3 regions of the Leclercia sp. S52 genome follow, and region 2 is predicted to be linked to each of the others. Evidence: riboswitches for the same ligand, from Rfam matches in the RefSeq annotation. Region 2 holds a riboswitch; each other region holds the start of a gene.
What was found. Region 2 has a riboswitch for thiamine pyrophosphate ahead of thiM (hydroxyethylthiazole kinase). Riboswitches for the same ligand answer to the same signal wherever they lie in the genome.
Positions count from the first base shown of each region.

Region 1: it holds a riboswitch for thiamine pyrophosphate, as region 2 does, so the genes downstream of both, thiB (thiamine ABC transporter substrate binding subunit) here and thiM (hydroxyethylthiazole kinase) in region 2, are expected to answer to the same signal.
Region 3: it holds a riboswitch for thiamine pyrophosphate, as region 2 does, so the genes downstream of both, thiC (phosphomethylpyrimidine synthase ThiC) here and thiM (hydroxyethylthiazole kinase) in region 2, are expected to answer to the same signal.

Region 1 is NZ_CP152474.1:756,329-760,289, forward strand. It holds gene thiP (thiamine/thiamine pyrophosphate ABC transporter permease ThiP) at 1-748, opposite strand, end outside; partial or broken gene thiB (thiamine ABC transporter substrate binding subunit) at 724-1,708, opposite strand; TPP riboswitch at 1,743-1,842, opposite strand; gene sgrR (HTH-type transcriptional regulator SgrR) at 1,879-3,534, opposite strand; gene sgrT (glucose uptake inhibitor SgrT) at 3,622-3,774, shown strand; gene AAHB66_RS03620 (sugar efflux transporter) at 3,878-3,961, shown strand, end outside.
Region 2 is NZ_CP152474.1:3,210,502-3,214,462, forward strand. It holds gene fbaB (class I fructose-bisphosphate aldolase) at 1-300, opposite strand, end outside; gene thiD (bifunctional hydroxymethylpyrimidine kinase/phosphomethylpyrimidine kinase) at 407-1,207, opposite strand; partial or broken gene thiM (hydroxyethylthiazole kinase) at 1,220-1,975, opposite strand; TPP riboswitch at 2,011-2,107, opposite strand; gene AAHB66_RS15510 (hypothetical protein) at 2,372-2,755, shown strand; gene AAHB66_RS15515 (diaminobutyrate--2-oxoglutarate transaminase) at 3,078-3,961, shown strand, end outside.
Region 3 is NZ_CP152474.1:229,680-233,640, reverse strand. It holds gene hemE (uroporphyrinogen decarboxylase) at 1-579, opposite strand, end outside; gene nudC (NAD(+) diphosphatase) at 620-1,393, opposite strand; gene rsd (sigma D regulator) at 1,489-1,986, shown strand; TPP riboswitch at 2,040-2,148, shown strand; partial or broken gene thiC (phosphomethylpyrimidine synthase ThiC) at 2,225-3,961, shown strand, end outside.

The DNA of each region.
Region 1 (3,961 bases), 2.5 Mb from region 2:
GCACCATCGCCAGCAGCGCCGCGCGGCCCGGATCGTAGTCGTAGCTCAGGGCCTGATAGATGGCGAGCTCAATGGTGGTGGCCTGCGGCCCGCCGCCCAGCGAGAGCACGGTGGCAAAGCTGGCAAAGCAGAGCATAAAGATCAGCGCGGCGACGGGCGGAATTTGTCGGCGCAGCCACGGCCACTCCACAAAGCGGAAAAAGGACCAGCCGCGCATGCCGAGCTGGGCGGCGAGCTGGCGCTGCTCGCCGGGGATATTCTCCAGCGCCTGCAGCAGCAGCCGCGTCGCCATCGGCATGTTGAAAAAGACGTGCGCCAGCAGGATGCCCTGCAGGCCATAAGGCGAGAAGGTCCACTCCAGCCCGAGGGCCTCGCAGAGAGCGGCAAGCCAGCCCTGCCGCCCGTAAACGCTGAGAATGCCAAATATCGCCACCAGCACCGGCAGGATCAGGGTCATGGCGCACAGGCGCAGCAGCGCCTGCCGGCCGGGGAAACGCCGCCGGTAGAGCGCGCGGGCGAGGAAGATAGCGGGCACAACGGAGAGCAGGGCGGAAAGAAACGCCTGCCAGAACGAGAAGCGGATGACGTGCCACAGATAGCCGTCGTGCAGCAGCGCCTTGACATCGGTGGCTGGCGCGTTAAACCACAGCGCCAGAAATGCCCCCAGGGCGACGGCCACCATCAGGGTGGCGGCTATCAGCCCCGGGAGTAACCAACCGGCGATCAGCGGCTGACGGCGCGTTGCCATTCACTGACCCAGGCGGCACGTTTCCCGGCCACTTCCTGCGGGGAGTATTCCAGCGCGGTTTTCGGTTTCACCAGAGTGTCGAAACCGGCAGGTAACGCCACGTTGGTGACCGGGTACATCCAGTTGCCGGTCGGGATAGCATTCTGGAACGACGGGGAGACCATAAATTTCAGGAACTTCTCTGCCAGTTCCGGCTGTTTGCTGGCGGCGGTGCGGGCGGCAACTTCGACCTGCAGGTAGTGACCTTCGGCAAAATCAGCGGCAGCGTAGTTCTCTTTTTTCTCCGAAATAATGTGATACGCCGGAGAGGTGGTGTAGCTCAGCACCAGGTCGCTTTCCCCTTTCAGGAACAGGCCGTAGGCCTCGCTCCAGCCTTTGGTGACGGTGACGGTTTTGGCCGCCAGCTTCTGCCAGGCTTCCGGGGTCTTATCGCCGTACACTTTTTGCATCCACAGCAGCAGACCCAGCCCCGGGGTGCTGGTGCGCGGATCTTCGTAGATCACGCGCCACTTCTGATCGCTCTCAACCAGCTCTTTCAGGCTCTTCGGCGGGTTTTTCAGCTTGTTTTTGTCGTACACGAAGGCGAAGTAGCCATAATCGAAGGGCACAAAGGTGTCATTCTTCCAGCCGCCAGGGACGTTAACCGCTTCGGTCGCCACGCCGCTTTTGGCGAACAGTCCGGTTTGGGTGGCCGCTTCCAGCAGGTTGTTATCCAGACCCAGCACCACGTCGGCTTTGCTGTTTTTGCCCTCCATACGCAGGCGATTAAGCAGCGAGACGCCATCTTCCAGCGCCACGAATTTCAGCTCGCAGTGGCAGTCGGCTTCAAAGGCTTTTTTTGACCGCCGGGCCTGGGCCCCAGTCGGCGGCGAAAGAGTCATAGGTATAGACCGTCAGGACAGGACTGGCAACGGCAGGCAGCGCAACCAGCGCCAGCAGGGGAAGAACAGTTTTGAACACTTTGCACCTCTGTATGTGAGAGTGGCAAAGGATTTTGAGCGACAGCCTCAAATCCCTTCGCCGGCGTTATCCGGATCAGGTTCGACGGGTATTTTCTCAGCACACGCTTGCGCGCAGCACCCCGTTGAGAACGGCGGTATTGTAATGATTTGGTGAATATTACGAAAGTATTATGGTTCCGGCGGCGCAAACCATGCCGATTTAAAGTCAAACCAGCCCAGGGTGTTCATGCGTAAGCCGCGCATACTGCGCTGGCCCTGGATCATCAGCCAGTGGTGGATCAGCGGGACAATCGCCTGCTGGGACAGCAGCTGCTGGCACCAGACGGCAAGGTTCATCTCGCCCGCGCGCCACTCGGCGGCGTCCTGCTGCCAGTCCCGCGCAATGCAGTGCTGCAGGAGCGGGACTTCATACAGATGCGAGAACAGCGAGAAGTCGAGGGGCAGGGTAAAGTTGACGCTGTTGAGCCAGATGTCGCTCACCGTCTCGCCCCGATGCCACTCCTCATAGCTGACCTCCTGAATGTTCAGCGTCACCTGTTCGGCGGCCAGCAGTTCACTCATCATTCTGGCGATCACCCGGTGTTCAATATGCTCGCGGTAGAAGGTCAGGGTGAGGCTCTCCAGCCCGGCCGGTTTGTCGCCGCGACCCGGGCGGGCGTGGTGCCAGCGCGGCAGCAGGCCATACGCCGGGAACCAGTAGGACTGATAAACCTCCTCGGCCTGATAGATCAGATTGGCCGGGGAGAGGATCCGGCTGACCCACTGGCGCACCTCGGCGCTGGCTCCGCGGTGGGAGCGGTTGTCGAACAGCAGATAGTAGCAGCCCTCTTCAAGCCGGCTTTCCACCGCCTTTTCCCCCTCGGTGGGCCCTTCCAGCGTCAGGCCGACGCTCAGCTCTTCGTTGATATCCGGCAGGACCCAGACGTTCACCTCGTCAATCAGCGCCCGGTAGCCAAAGTAGTCATCGAAGGCGCGGATCTTGAGCTGGTTATTGTTGTTGCGGGAAACGGCGTAGGGCCCGGTGCCCACCGGCTGGCTGGCAAAGTTGTGCATCGTTTCCCACTCGCGCGGCAGGATCATCGAAGGTACATACCCCAGCAGCCACGGCAGCCAGCGGTCGGGCTGCGAAAGCTGGATATCGAGGGTCCAGGCGGTGGGGGACTGGATCCGGGTGATATGCGAATAGAGGGGCAGCTCGCGGGCGCGCTGCAGGGTGGCGATAACGTCGGCCATCTCCAGCTCGCGTCCGTGGTGAAAATGGATGCCAGGCCGCAAGAAAAAGCGCCAGTGCAAGGGAGAAAGTTGCTGCCAGTGGTGGGCAATGTCGGCTTCCAGTTCCCCATTTTCCTCATTTATGCGCGTCAGCCCGCTAAAGATCTGCCGCGCCATGTGGGTTTCGGAGCGTCGTAATGCGCTGCCCGGCAACAGGTTTTTCATCGGTCGATAATAGAGTACCCGCAGAATATGCCTGCCCTGGCGGAAGCTGCGGCCCAGATGGGAGACCAGCATCTGGCGCACCGCGGCCTTATCGCCCACCAGCTGCACCAGCTGCTCGATGCGATCCTGCTCCAGCAGATCTTCCGCCCGCTGCTGCTGCAGCGCGAGGCCGGTATAAAGAAAGGTGAGACGGGAACGCTTGCCGCGCCCGGCTTCAGCTTCCCAGCTCAGCCAGCCCTGCTGCTGCATGGTGTTAAGCAGGGTGCGCATATGTCGGCGCGAGCAGCTGAGCAACTCGGCCAGCTCGCTGAGCGTGGTGTCCCGGGTCTGGCCGTCACAGCACTGCCACAGGCGGATGAATTGTTGTTGCAGACGACCAGAGGGCATAAAAGGGGAACTCCTGACAAAAAATCAGCAATTTATTAATCCCTATATTAAGCCAATAATTCACTTCGATGAAGCGAGGAGGTGAATATGAAGAGGTCTACCGCGAATCAGTTTTACCAACAGTACTTCTCAGCGACAAAGGGAGTGTCCTGGCTGGCCCGCCGGTGTGCAGAGCAGCGGCTGAAAATACTGGAAGATCTGATGCAGTGGGAGGTGACAACATCGACCTCGGAACGCTGAATGGCTTCGATCATGTGTGACTGAGTATTGGTGCGAATCACCACGCCAGCAGGTATTATCTGCTGGCTTTTTTCGTTTTCACTTGCGCTAAAGGGAACAGGTAATGCTCTGGTTAATGACGATGGGACGCCGTCTCAACGGTGTTTATGCCGCCTTCTTAATGGTGGCTTTTATGATGGGCGTTGCC
Region 2 (3,961 bases):
CAGTTCGACGATATTTTTCGGATCAAAATAGAGCGGGTTGGCAGCAAAGGACGCGCCCGCAGAGTGCTCTACGCCCTGGTCCACCGGCAGGATCGACAGATAGCCGGTCCCGCCCAGACGCCCGGTGTTATACAGCGTCTGCATATTGCGCAGCACCGCCGGCGGACGGTTGTTGTCCACCATCACGCGGTCGACGTAGTCATGGCCAGGCAGGTAAAGCTGGTCGGCTGGAATGGTCATACAACGATGCTGTAACAGGCTGTCGGCGTCTTTGCCAAGCAATTGCGTAATATCAGTCATGGTTTTCCTCCCGTCAGTGCCGACAGGGTGTCGGCATTTTTATCCAGGCTCACAGGATTGTAAGCCCCCCTAAGCCTGGTCTGCGGGACGTCAAATTGCCAGCCGTCTACCACCATGCATGAAAATGATGCACCGGACCTATGCCCTGCCCCACTTCCAGCGTGTCCGCCTGTGCGAGCGCACAGGAGAGCCAGGCTTTGGCCTCGCGGACCGTATCCGCCCAGCTATCGTGCCGCGGACGCAGCGCGGCCAGCGCCGCAGATAGGGTGCAGCCGGTGCCATGGGTGTTTTTGGTATTCACCCGCGGGGCGGTAAAGCGCGTGGCCCCGTCGCGGGTGAACAGCCAGTCGGGGCTTTCGGGATCGTCCAGATGGCCGCCCTTCATCAGCACCGCCTCGCAGCCCATCGCCAGCAATGCCTGGCCCTGCGCTTTCATCTCCTGCTCGCTGCGGGCATGGGGCGCATCCAGCAAGGCCGCCGCTTCGGGTAGATTGGGGGTGATGAGCGCCACCTGCGGCAGCAGTTTTTTACGCAGCGTGTCGACGGCGGCGGTCGACAGCAGCGGGTCGCCGCTTTTCGCCAGCATCACCGTGTCCAGCACCACGTTTTTCACCTGATGACGCAGGAGCTGCTCCGCCACAGCCTCGACGATATCGGTTTCGGCCAGCATGCCGATCTTGGTGGTGTCGATGCGCACATCGCTGAATACCGACTCCAGCTGCGCCGCCACGAAGTCGGGTTCGATGCGATAGACCGACTGCACCCCGCGAGTGTTCTGTGCCACCAGGGCGGTGATCACCGAGCAGCCGTATACGCCCAGCGCGGAGAAGGTTTTCAGGTCAGCCTGGATCCCGGCTCCGCCGCTTGGGTCGGTGCCGGCGATGGTAAGCGCATTAATCCGTTTCATCGTTGTGCCCCCCAGTTCCCACAGGGCATCAAGAAACGCCGCGGCAAAACTGCCCGGGCCACGACTTTGCGCTGCCGCCAGCGTCCCGGCCCGTTTCATCCAGCCGCAGGCCGCGGCAATGTTATCCAGCCGGTCGCCCGGCAGCGAACAGCTGGCTGCCACCACCGCTGACAGGGCGCAGCCGGTGCCCACCACCCGGGTCATCAGCGGATCGCCCCCGGTGAGGGTCTGGGTACGCAGCCCGTCAGTGACGTAATCCACCTCCCCTGTCACCGCCACCACGGCATTGGTCTGCCGCGCCAGGGCTTGCGCCGCAGGCAGGGCGCTGGCGGCGGTATCGGTGGTGTCCACGCCGCGCCCGCCAGCGCTCATCCCGGCAAGAGCGAGGATTTCAGAGGCATTGCCGCGAATAGCCGCCGGTTTCAGAGCGAGGATTTGCTGGCAAAAACGGGTCCGGTACGCCAGCGCACCAACGGCCACCGGATCGAGCGTCCAGGGCTTACCCGCCGCCACCGCGCTTTCGATCGCCCGGCGCATCGCCTGGGCGCGCGGTGCGGTGAGGGTACCGACGTTAATCAGGAGCGCATCGGCAATAGTGGAAAACTGTTCAGCCTCTTCGGCTTCGATCACCATCGCCGGAGATGCGCCGAGGGCCAGCAGGACGTTGGCGGTAAAGGTATGCACCACGTCGTTAGTCATGCAGTGAGTCAGTGGAGAACGGGTTCGGAAGTGGAGTAAGGCGTGTAAATTGAGCAGGTCAGGCTGCATGGTATCGCTCCTGCCTTGCGCGAAGAAGCGATTGCCCGGAGGGCATCTGACTTCCCTACGCTGGCATTATCCAGATCAGGTGGTACGGGTATTTCTCAGCCTTCACAAGGAAGGGCACCCCGAGTCAAATTACATAAGATGATGTAATCCCGGAAGCGTAGAGGATGCGTCTGGCAATAGCAAGACCCTTCTGCTGCCGCTGCTGCTTGCCAGGATTACTCCCATCATTTTAGCTATTCGTGCTAAATGTGATCTTCATCAAGTAGTAACACCCTTCCTTCCGCGATAGTCAGCACCTCGTTACTTTTATAGAAACGATGTGATAATAGCTGCACACATAAAAGTAACTATGTTATTGATTAATAAATAATCTATTAATTTACTAAAGGTTAATGTATGAAAAAGATTCTGTTGGTGGGTGTGGTGGCTGCACTTCTTGCGGGCTGCGTCTCTGAAGAACAGCGGTTAGCGCAGTGTGAGGCAAAAGGCGTCAGCCGCGATGCCTGCTATGTTGCCGACCAGAACCGTCAGGCCACGATCAATGCCGCGGCCGAAAAACAGGCTTTAGAGAATGCCCATGCCGCCGTTCAGCATGCGCAGGCGGGCCACGTTGCTGACCCGCTGCGTGAAGCCTCTTTTAGCGCAAACGGCATCAAAGCCACCGTCAACAATGGTTTTACCCAGGCCACCATCAACGGCAAAAAAAGCCACGGTGAAGCGTTCAAATGCGAACTTCTACGAGATAAAAGGCGCGGGTTATATCCTGTCGATCTCCCTTGATGCGGACGGCGTTACCGATGCGTCATGGAATAAAACCCATGGTCGCGATCATGGGATTCTGAACGTCGTTCAAAATACTCCTAAAGCATTCTAAAATACCCCACTTTTTTTCTGCGGAGTGCCCCCCCAGGAAACCTCAGTTGCCATGCGGGGTTACGGCTTACGCGCGTTGTTTTAACGCGCGTAACAAAACGATAAACAATTAACCATTGAGCCCCGCGCAAAAAGGCTCTATATTGGCCGCGATTTTTGATGCCCTTCTCATTTTCTTAATTAATTATTCAATCGTGGCCACGTGCTGAGCTGCGGTTGTAGGAGTGATATGATGACGGATAAAGTCCGTATTGATACTTTGAATGCCTCTTCTTTCAAAACCAACGAAACCTATCTGGCCCGTCAGGCCGAAATGGAATCCAATGTCAGGAGTTATCCGCGCAAGCTGCCTTTAGCCATTACGAAGGCGGATGGGGTGTGGATCACCGATGCGGATAACAAAGAGTATCTTGATTGCCTGGCCGGTGCGGGAACGCTGGCGCTGGGTCATAACCATCCTGATGTGCTGAAAAGCATCCAAAGTGTCATTACCAGCGGCTTGCCGTTACATACCCTGGATCTGACTACGCCGTTAAAAGACGCGTTCTCAGAATACCTGCTCTCCATGCTGCCAGGTCAGGGCAAAGAGTACTGCCTGCAGTTTACCGGTCCATCCGGTGCGGACGCCGTTGAAGCCGCGCTGAAGCTGGCGAAAAAAGTGACCGGCCGCAGCGGCATTATCAGCTTCTCCGGTGCCTATCACGGCATGACCCACGGCGCACTGTCCGTGACCGGCAACCTGTCTCCGAAAGAAGCGGTTGACGGCATGATGCCGGAAGTGCAGTTCATGCCTTACCCGCACCAGTACCGCTGCCCGCTGGGTATCGGTGGTGAAGCGGGCGTGAAAGCCCTGACTTACTACTTCGAAAACCTGATCAACGACGTCGAGAGCGGCGTGCGTAAACCTGCTGCCGTGATCCTGGAAGCAGTCCAGGGCGAAGGCGGCGTGAACCCGGCTCCGGTTGAGTGGCTGCAGCGCATCCGTAAAGTGACCGAAGAGCACGGCATTCTGCTGATCCTCGACGAAGTCCAGGCGGGCTTTGCCCGTACCGGTAAATTCTTCGCCTTCGAACACGCGGGTATCCAGCCTGACATCATCGTTATGTCCAAAGC
Region 3 (3,961 bases), 2.0 Mb from region 2:
CAGGTACAGGGTGACGCTTTTCGCCAGCTTATCCAGCAGAGCATGCAGCGCCAGCGGATCGGCGTACATCATCTTTTTGATTAGGGTGAAGGCCTTACTGCTGCCGCCTTCGACCATGTAGGTCGCCAGCGTCCACGGGCTGCCGGAGAAGCCGATCAGCGGCACTTCGCCTTTCAGCTCGCGGCGAATGGTGCGCACCGCATTCATCACATAACCGAGCTCCTGCTCCGGGTCCGGGATTGGCAGGTTATCGATGTCCGCTTTACTCTTAATCGGCGAGCTAAAGCGTGGGCCTTCGCCAGTTTCAAAGTACAGGCCAAGCCCCATCGCATCGGGGATAGTCAGGATATCGGAGAAGAGGATCGCCGCGTCCAGCGGATAGCGGCGCAGCGGCTGAAGGGTCACTTCGCAGGCCAGCTCCGCGTTTTTGCACAGCGACATAAAATCGCCCGCCTGCGCGCGCGTGGCTTTGTATTCCGGCAAATAGCGGCCCGCCTGGCGCATCATCCATACCGGGGTGAAATCAACGGGTTGGCGCAGCAGCGCACGCAGATAACGATCGTTCTTCAGTTCGGTCATTTTTGCAGTTCCTTAAGCGTCTTATCCCCAGTGTACCACGTCATTCATAGTCGGCCCGACACATTGCCACCGTATCTTCTATCAGCCGGCGGGCCACGGTGCCCGGCGGTGGTAACAGCGGTAAATCGTCGTAGCGATACCAGTCGGCTGACAGCAGTTCTTTCGGGTCGATGACGATCTCACCGCTGTCGTACTCGGCCATAAAGGCGGTCATCAGCGACTGTGGGAATGGCCACGGCTGTGAGGTGACATAGCGCAGGTTCTTCACCTTGATACCGCTCTCCTCCATCACTTCCCGTGCGACCGCCTGCTCCAGGGTTTCGCCCACTTCGACAAACCCGGCCAGCACGGTATGCACGCCGTTGCGATGACGGGTGTGCTGCGCCAGCAAAATGGAATCATCCCGGCGGATGGCGACGATGATGCACGGCGCGATTTGCGGGTAATAGCGTTCCCGGCAGTGGCTGCAGAGCATCGCCCACTCGGTTTTGCTTGGGTGCATGGTGTGGCCACAGTAGCCGCAGAACTTATGCGAGCGATAAAACTCGGCCAACTGCACAGCACGACCTGCCAGCTGGAACAAGCCGACATCAAGATCGAGCACCTGACGCACCGATCCCATATCGTGACGGCGATTTTGTTGGATCAACCACACAGAATCGCCCTTCCACTCGCCAATATTTAGTGCGGGCTGTCCCGCAAGATCGAAATTTCCGGCCTCGCCGTATGGTAATTCACCGCCGGGCAACCATAATTTTTGTTCATGACTGACTAACCACCAGCCACGATCCGATTTTTCAATTATACGATCCATATCTATTGCACTACCTTTGCTTCACAGGCATGTTGGTAACAATACTATTACATTTTGGGTGGGCAGCTTTTAATCTTAACCTTGCGGAGTCAAACATGCTAAACCAGCTAGAAAACCTGACAGAGCGCGTTGGCGGAAGTAACAAACTGGTCGATCGCTGGCTGCACGTGCGGAAACATCTGCTTGTTGCCTACTACAATCTCGTTGGCATTAAGCCTGGCAAAGAGTCCTATATGCGCCTGAACGAAAAAGCGCTGGACGATTTCTGTCAGAGCCTGGTCGACTACCTTTCCAACGGTCATTTCAATATTTATGAACGCTTTATCCGTGAAATGGAAGGTAAGAGTCCGTATTTAGCGGCAACCAAACTCTATCCCCTACTGGAAGCCAATACCCAGCAAATCATGGATTACTACGACTCCACGCTGGAAAACGCCATCGATCAGGATAACTACCTGGAATTTCAGCAGGCGCTTTCCGATATCGGCGAGGCGCTGGAGCAGCGCTTTACGCTGGAAGACAACCTGATCGCCCTTGCGTTGGATCACAATCTGAAAGCGAGCAACGAAGATAACGTCGCCCGACCGGCTTGAGTTATTCCTCGTTAACGCGTAGTTTACATTCACTGCTCCCGCTGTAGGGGAGCTTATTCTTGTCGGAGTGCCCAGTGCGAAAGCCGGGCTGAGACCGTTAATTCGGGATCCGCGGAACCTGATCAGGTTAAGACCTGCGAAGGGAACAAGAGTCAACATATTGCATCGCCCCCGGGCGATCCTCTCTTGCTTCATCCGTCGTCTGACAAGCCACTTCCTGCACTTACTGGAACGAGCTATGTCTGCCACAAAAATGACCCGCCGCGAACAGCGCGCACACGCCCAACACTTTATCGACACTCTGGAAGGCACCGCTTTCCCGAACTCGAAACGCATCTATCTGACCGGTTCGCAGGAGGATATCCGCGTGCCGATGCGCGAGATCCAGCTCAGCCCGACCTTGATCGGCGGCAGCAAAGAGAATCCGCAGTTTGAAGAGAACGAAGCGGTCCCGGTCTACGACACCTCCGGCCCGTACGGCGATCCGGATGTGGCGATTAATGTCCAGCAGGGGCTGGCCAAGCTGCGCCTGCCATGGATAGAAGCCCGTAACGACAGCGAAGCCCTGAACGAGCAAAGCTCGGCTTACACCCGGGAGCGCCTGGCCGATGACGGTCTGGACGAGCTGCGCTTCACCGGGCTGCTCACGCCGAAGCGTGCACGAGCGGGTAAATGCGTGACCCAGCTGCACTACGCCCGCCAGGGGATAGTGACGCCGGAGATGGAGTTTATCGCCATCCGCGAAAATATGGGCCGCGAGCGCATTCGTGGCGAAGTGCTGCGCCACCAGCATCCAGGCGAAGGCTTTGGCGCCCGCCTGCCGGAGAACATCACCCCGGAATTTGTGCGTGACGAAGTGGCCGCGGGCCGTGCCATTATCCCGGCCAACATCAACCACCCGGAATCAGAGCCGATGATCATCGGGCGTAACTTCCTGGTGAAGGTGAATGCCAACATCGGTAACTCGGCGGTCACCTCCTCCATCGAGGAAGAGGTGGAGAAGCTGGTCTGGTCCACCCGCTGGGGTGCCGACACGGTGATGGATCTCTCCACCGGCCGCTATATTCACGAAACCCGCGAATGGATCCTGCGTAACAGCCCGGTGCCGATTGGTACGGTGCCCATCTACCAGGCGCTGGAGAAGGTTAACGGCATCGCGGAAGATCTCACCTGGGAAGCCTTCCGCGATACGCTGCTGGAGCAGGCCGAGCAGGGCGTGGATTACTTCACCATCCACGCAGGCGTGCTGCTGCGCTACGTGCCGATGACCGCTAAACGCCTGACCGGCATCGTCTCCCGCGGCGGTTCGATCATGGCGAAATGGTGCCTGTCCCATCATCAGGAGAACTTCCTGTATGAGCACTTCCGCGAGATCTGCGAAATCTGCGCCGCGTACGACGTGTCGCTGTCGCTGGGCGATGGCCTGCGTCCGGGCTCCATTCGCGATGCCAACGACGAAGCGCAGTTTGCCGAACTCCACACCCTGGGCGAGCTGACCAAAATTGCCTGGGAGTATGACGTGCAGGTGATGATTGAGGGCCCGGGCCACGTGCCGATGCAGATGATCCGCCGCAATATGACCGAAGAGCTGGAGCACTGCCACGAAGCGCCGTTCTACACCCTGGGGCCGTTGACCACCGACATCGCGCCGGGCTATGACCACTTCACCTCCGGAATTGGTGCAGCGATGATCGGCTGGTTTGGCTGCGCCATGCTCTGCTACGTCACGCCGAAAGAGCACCTCGGCCTGCCAAACAAAGAGGACGTGAAGCAGGGGCTGATCACCTACAAGATCGCCGCCCATGCCGCCGACCTGGCGAAGGGTCACCCGGGGGGCGCAGATCCGCGATAACGCCATGTCGAAAGCACGCTTTGAATTCCGCTGGGAAGATCAGTTCAACCTCGCCCTCGACCCCTTCACCGCCCGCGCCTATCACGACGAAACCCTGCCTCAGGAATCCGGCAAAGTGGCGCA